2 linked regions of the Robiginitalea biformata HTCC2501 genome follow. The main gene of each other region encodes a partner of the protein of the gene in region 2 in a complex. Links are inferred from orthologs where the notes say so. Each region holds a gene or a part of one and is shown on either strand. Other genes may lie near its edges. The genes, in order: carB and carA.

Region 1 (3,698 bases), 1.4 Mb from region 2 along the record:
TCAATGCCATCCTCCGCCACGGCGACGGAGCCTTTGCCGTGGTCATGCTGATCCCGGAATTCCGGTTCCGCCGGAAATTAATGCAGGAGCACTTTAACGAAAATTACATGGAGTCAGACAAGTTCCCGAAAGCGACCTTCAGCGGAAAGATCTCGGGCCACGCCGATATGGCCCCCGGGGATACCCGCCAGTGCCGTATAGCGGGAACGCTCACGGTTCACGGAGTGGCCCGGGAGCGCGTGGTGGAGGCGGAAATCCGCCGCACGCCCAGGGGGTGGCGAATCCATTCGGATTTTACAGTCCGCACGGCCGACCACGATATTGACATCCCCAAAATCGTCTTCACCAAGATTGCCGAAGAGGTTGCGGTATCCCTGGATTTTGACCTGGACTCCGAAAAGGATTCGGGGCCCGGGGAATAAGAGCCGCTTACTTGCTCAGGTACATTTTCCGCCGGGAATACAGGTTGTAGAACTCGTCGTCTTTCAGGCTCTCGATAAACAGGATGCTCTCTCCCGTACTCTTCATCTCCGGCCCCAGGTTCTTGTTGACGTTGGGGAATTTGTTGAAGCTGAATACGGGTTGCTTGATGGCAAAGCCTTCCAGTTTCGGATTAAATTTAAAGTCCTTCAGCTTGTTTTTCCCCAGCATGATCCGCGTGGCGTAATTTACATAGGGCTCCCCATAGGCCTTGGCAATAAAGGGCACCGTACGGGACGCCCGGGGGTTTGCCTCGATGATGTAGACCATGTCGTCCTTAATGGCGAACTGGATGTTGATGAGCCCGACCGTATTCAGCGCCAGGGCGATCTTCCGGGTATGGTCCTTGATCTGCTGCATCACAAATTCCCCGAGGTTAAACGGCGGCAGGGTGGCATTCGAATCGCCGGAGTGGATTCCGCAGGGTTCGATGTGTTCCATGATCCCGATGATATAGACATCCTCCCCGTCGCAAATAGCGTCCGCCTCGGCCTCGATGGCCCCGTCCAGGTAGTGATCGAGTAGCAGCTTGTTGTTTGGGATCTTCCGGAGCAGGTCCACGACATGCGCTTCGAGTTCCTCCTTGTTGATGACGATCTTCATCCCCTGGCCGCCCAGCACGTAGGAAGGCCGCACGAGCAATGGGAATTTGAGTTCATCGGCGAGTTGCAGCGCCTCGTCTGCGCTTTCCGCCACCCCAAACTGCGGATAGGGGATGTCGTTGTCTTTCAGCAGTCGGGAGAAACTCCCCCGGTCTTCGGCCAGGTCCAGGGACGCAAAGCTGGTGCCCATGATGCGGATGCCGTATTTATCGAGCTTTTCCGCCAGTTTCAGGGCCGTTTGCCCGCCGAGCTGCACAATGACCCCTTCGGGTTTCTCGTGCAGGATGATGTCGTAGATGTGCTCCCAGAATACCGGCTCGAAATACAGCTTGTCCGCCGTGTCGAAGTCCGTGGAAACGGTTTCCGGGTTGCAGTTGATCATGATGGTCTCGTAACCGCATTCCGCAGCGGCCAGCACCCCGTGTACGCAGCAGTAGTCAAACTCGATCCCCTGTCCGATCCGGTTGGGCCCGGAACCGAGCACCACGATCTTCTTCCGGTCTGTGACCTCGCTGTCGTTGGCCACATACCGCTTCCCGTCGGCTGTCTCGATCTCTTCCTCGAAGGTGGAGTAGTAATACGGGGTTACCGCCTGAAATTCGGCTGCGCAGGTATCTACCAGCTTGTAGACCCGTTTGATGTCCAGGGCCATCCGCTTGGCGTGGACCTCGCTCTCCCAGCAATCGAGCATATGGGCAATCTGCCGGTCGGCAAAACCTTTTTGTTTCGCCTCCAGCAGCAGCGCCTTCGGCAGCGTTTCTACGGTATAATTCCCGATTTCCTTTTCCAGTTCATAGAGCTCCTCGTATTGTTTGAGGTACCACATATCGATTTTGGTGATCTCGTGGATGCGGCTCAGCGGTATTCCCAGTTGGATGGCATCGTAGATCACAAATACCCGGTCCCAGCTGGGATGGGTGAGCTTGTCGATGATCTTGTCGTAGTCCCGATACCCCTTGCCGTCAGCTCCGAGACCGTTCCGCTTGATTTCCAGGGACTGGGTTGCTTTGTGAAGGGCTTCCTGGAAGGATCGGCCGATTCCCATCACCTCCCCTACTGCCTTCATCTGCAGTCCGAGCGTCCGGTCGGCGCCCTCGAATTTGTCGAAATTCCAGCGGGGAATCTTAACGATTACGTAGTCCAGAGTGGGTTCAAACAGGGCCGAGGTGGACTGGGTGATCTGGTTGTCCAGCTCGTCCAGGTGGTAGCCGATGGCCAGCTTGGCGGCCACCTTGGCAATGGGATAACCCGTCGCCTTGGAAGCCAGGGCCGAAGACCGGGATACCCGCGGGTTGATCTCGATGGCAATGATATCCTCCTTCTCGTCCGGGCTTACCGCAAACTGTACGTTGCATCCGCCCGCAAAGTCCCCGATGCTGCGCATCATGTGGATGGCCATGTCCCGCATCCGCTGGAAGGTGCGGTCCGAAAGCGTCATGGCCGGGGCCACGGTTACCGAGTCGCCCGTGTGGATCCCCATCGGGTCCATATTCTCGATGGTACAGATGATGACCACGTTGTCGTTTTTGTCGCGCAGCAATTCCAACTCGTATTCCTTCCACCCCATCATCGCCTTGTCGATCATCACCTCGTGGATGGGGGAAGTCTCCAGTCCGACGCTTAAAAGGTTGTCGAAGTCCTCGGGTTTGTAAACGATGGAGGCCCCGGCTCCCCCCAGGGTATAACTGGCCCGGATAACGAGCGGAAAGCCGTATTCCTGTGCGATTTCCTTACCCTGCAGGAAGGAGGTGGCTGTGGCCTGCGGCGCCATGGCCACGCCGATGCGGCTCATCAGATCCCGGAATTTCTCCCGGTCTTCGGTAATGTTGATCGCATCGATGTCCACACCGATGATTTCAATTCCGAAATCCTCCCAAATGCCTTTGTCTCCTGCCTCGATACACAGGTTCAGGGCTGTCTGTCCCCCCATGGTGGGCAGGACCGCATCGATTTCCGGGTGCTTTTTGAGCACCTCCAGGATGGACTTGGTGGTCAGGGGCAGCAGGTAAACGTGGTCGGCCATGGACGGGTCCGTCATGATGGTGGCCGGGTTGCTGTTGATCAGTACGGTTTTGATCCCGTCCTCCCGGAGCGACCGGAGTGCCTGGGAACCGGAATAATCAAACTCACAGGCCTGGCCGATGATAATTGGGCCCGAACCGATAATCAACAGGGTTTCTAGATCTTTTCTTTTGGGCATGGGGAAGCGAACTTTTTGGAGTTAGTGGACAAAAAAAAGGTGCTACTTTCAAAAGTAACACCTTCAGATTTTATGATTGGGTACACCATTATTTTTTATGCCGTGGCTCAGAGGATACGCTCAGTTTTTTACGTCCTTTGGATCTTCTGCGGGCCAGCACTTTCCGACCGTTGGCTGAAGCCATGCGCTCGCGAAAGCCGTGTTTGTTTTTCCTTTTCCTTTTGGAAGGCTGAAATGTTCTTTTCATCTTGAATCTTTTTCCGCTTGATGGATTAAGGCCCGGAGCCTCTTGAAAATCTGGGCGCAAATATACGAAGAGTTTTGGCAATCCCAAATGCAAATAAATTTTTTTTCGAATAGTTTTTAGTACTTTTGCGGCAGCCGTTTAAACGCTGCCAATCCCATGTCCAAGGCCC
Region 2 (3,110 bases):
CGGTATTCAGGGCCACGGCCAGGTCGGCAATCGTGTTGTCTTCGGTTTCCCCGCTGCGGTGGGACATCACCGAGGTATACCCGGCGTTCTTGGCCATGTTCACCGCATCGATGGTTTCGCTCAGGGTACCGATTTGGTTTACCTTGATGAGGATCGAATTGGCAATCCCCTCGTCGATCCCGCGGGAGAGGCGCTCCACATTGGTGACGAACAAATCGTCCCCGACGAGCTGAACGGTATCGCCAACTTTATCGGTGAGCATTTTCCAGCCTTCCCAGTCGTTCTCGTCCATCCCGTCCTCAATCGAGATAATCGGGTATTTGGCACACAGGTCCGCCAGGTACTGGGCCTGTTCGGCGGAATTGCGCACGGCCCCGCTGTCCCCTTCGAATTTCGTGTAGTCGTATTTGCCGTCGACAAAAAATTCAGCCGCGGCACAATCCAGGGCGATCATTACCTCGTCCCCCATTTTATACCCGGCCTGTTCCACAGCCTTCGCGATGGTATCCAGGGCGTCCTCCGTTCCGTCCAGGGTCGGGGCAAATCCGCCCTCATCCCCCACAGCGGTGCTCAGGTTGCGATCGTGGAGGACCTTCTTCAGGTTGTGGAAGATTTCAGTCCCCATTTGCATGGCATGGGTAAAGTTTTTGGCCTTGACCGGCATGACCATGAATTCCTGGAAGGCGATCGGGGCATCCGAGTGAGACCCCCCGTTGATGATGTTCATCATGGGAACCGGCAGCGTATTGGCGCTTACCCCGCCCACATAGCGGTACAGGGACTGGCCCATTTCATTGGCGGCTGCCTTGGCCACGGCCAGGGAAACCCCCAGGATCGCGTTGGCGCCCAGCCTTCCCTTATTCGGGGTGCCGTCCAGTTCAATCATCGCCTGGTCGATCTTGTTCTGCTCATACACCAGCATGCCACGGACTTTTTCGGCGATTTCCGTGTTTACGTTCTTTACGGCCTGGCTCACGCCCTTGCCCATATATGTCTTTCCCCCGTCGCGCAATTCCACGGCCTCGTGTTCGCCTGTGGATGCCCCGGAAGGGACGGCCGCCCTGCCCAGGACGCCGTTTTCGGTCACTACGTCCACCTCCACGGTGGGGTTGCCCCGCGAATCGAGGATTTGTCGTGCGTGAACGTCGATAATGATACTCATAAGGTTGTCGATTTATTCGGTTGATTCCGGTTGCAAAGATACGAAACGCAGCGGTGACCCGGCCCGGGTACCCGGGCTATTGACACCCGCGTAACAATATCTTAAACAGCCGTTGTTTTTGTTGTGGTTTTCCGGATGGTTTCGAAGAACTGGTCAAAGAGGTATTCCGCATCGTGCGGGCCCGGACTCGCCTCCGGGTGGTACTGAACGGAGAATACGTTCTTGTCCTTCATCCTTATTCCTGCCACCGTGTCGTCATTCAGGTGGAGATGGGTGATCTCCAGGTCCGGGTGCGACTCGGTCTCCTGGCGGTTTACGGCAAATCCGTGATTCTGGGAGGTGATCTCCCCCTTGCCGGTCTGCAGGTTGATTACCGGGTGGTTGATCCCCCGGTGCCCGTGGTGCATCTTGTAAGTGCTTACCCCATTGGCCAGGGCAATCACCTGGTGCCCCAGGCATATACCGAAGAGCGGTTTGTCCGCGGCGATGATCTTTTTGGCCAGTTCCACAGCCGCCTTCAATGGCTGGGGGTCCCCGGGGCCGTTGGAAATAAAATACCCGTCCGGGCTCCAGGCTTCCATGGTTTCATAAGTGGTATCGTGCGGAAATACCTGGATGTAAGCCCCGCGTTTGGCGAGGTTGCGCAGGATGTTCTTTTTGATGCCGATATCCAGGGCGGCTATCCGGATCTCCGCATCCGCTTCACCGACAAAATAGGGTTCCCGGGTAGAAACCGAAGAGGCCAGTTCCAGGCCTTCCATGCTGGGCACTTTTGCGAGCTCCTCCCTGAGGGCGTCCAGCTCATCCACGCGGGTGGAAATCACGGCATTCATAGCGCCGTTGTCCCGGATATAGCTCACCAGGGCGCGGGTATCCACGTCCGAGATGGAAAACAGGCCATTCTTGTCCAGAAATTCCTGCAAACTGTAATCTGCATCCGGCCGGCTGTAACTATAGGAGAAATTCTTGCAAATCAACCCGGCAATCTTTACCCCGTCGGATTCCACTTCCTCCTCCCGGGCACCGTAGTTCCCGATATGCGCATTGGTAGTCACCATAAGCTGCCCGAAGTAGGACGGATCGGTGAAAATTTCCTGATACCCCGTGGTTCCCGTGTTAAAACACACTTCGCCAAAGGCGGTTCCCTCTTTGTCGCCTACCGCCTTTCCGTAAAATACGGTGCCGTCGGCTAGCAAAATCAGTGCTTTTCGCTTGGACTGATACTTCATAGATACTTCCGTGAATTATAGGTGTTAGACAAAATAACATAAAAAAAGGGACAGCCTGTGAAGACTATCCCTTTTTGGTTTAAAACTTTTAAAAAGTACCGCTTATTCCTTGGAATCATCGGCTTTTTTTTGGTCTTCCGCTTCCTTCTCCGGAGCCTCAGCCGGCTCATCGGCGGCTTTGGCTTCCTGAGCCTCGGCGGCCTTCTCCTCCTTGGCCTCGGCGGCTTTGGCTTCCTGAGCCTCGGGGGCCTTCTCCTCCTTGGCTTCGGCTACCTGCTCTTCAGCGGGCGCCTGCCCGGCTGCCGGTGCCTCTGTGGCGGCGGCAGACCCCTTGGATTTGGATCGGCGGCTGCGGCGCGTAGACTTCTTCTTCGGCTTATCCGCGTTGTAGAGCTCGTTGAAATCCACCAGCTCAATCATCGCCATGTCGGCATTGTCACCCAACCGGTTTCCCAGCTTGATGATGCGGGTGTATCCGCCCGGGCGGTCACCGACCTTTTCGGCTACCGAGCTGAACAGTTCGGATACGGCCTCCTTGCTGCGCAGGTAGCGGAAGGCGATCCGACGGTTGTGCGTACCGAGTTCGGCAGACTGGTTGTTTTCGGCCTTGGACTTGGTGATCAGCGGTTCGATGAACTGCTTGAGCGCCTTGGCCTTGGCAACCGTGGTGTTGATGCGCTTATGTTCGATCAGGGAACATGCCATATTGGCCAGCATCG

What was found.
Region 1: the proteins of carA (region 2) and carB are in contact, whole or in part, in a solved structure (PDB 1KEE), measured with the Escherichia coli proteins. The link is inferred for Robiginitalea biformata HTCC2501 from one-to-one orthologs.

The regions. Positions count from the first base shown.
Region 1 is NC_013222.1:2,852,427-2,856,124, forward strand. What follows is about bases 230-3,600. They hold carB (carbamoyl-phosphate synthase large subunit), read right to left. Parts: upstream 3,283-3,600; coding sequence 430-3,282; downstream 230-429. Other genes in these bases: RB2501_RS12730 (YceI family protein), read left to right, coding at 230-422; rpmH (50S ribosomal protein L34), read right to left, coding at 3,371-3,529. In the rest of the region: more of RB2501_RS12730, read left to right, coding at 1-229; RB2501_RS12740 (DUF6263 family protein), read left to right, coding at 3,686-3,698. UniProt on the Escherichia coli protein: Large subunit of the glutamine-dependent carbamoyl phosphate synthetase (CPSase).
Region 2 is NC_013222.1:1,477,080-1,480,189, reverse strand. The notes cover bases 328-3,110. They hold carA (glutamine-hydrolyzing carbamoyl-phosphate synthase small subunit), read right to left. Parts: upstream 2,392-3,110; coding sequence 1,264-2,391; downstream 328-1,263. Other genes in these bases: eno (phosphopyruvate hydratase), read right to left, coding at 328-1,162. In the rest of the region: more of eno, read right to left, coding at 1-327. UniProt on the Escherichia coli protein: Small subunit of the glutamine-dependent carbamoyl phosphate synthetase (CPSase).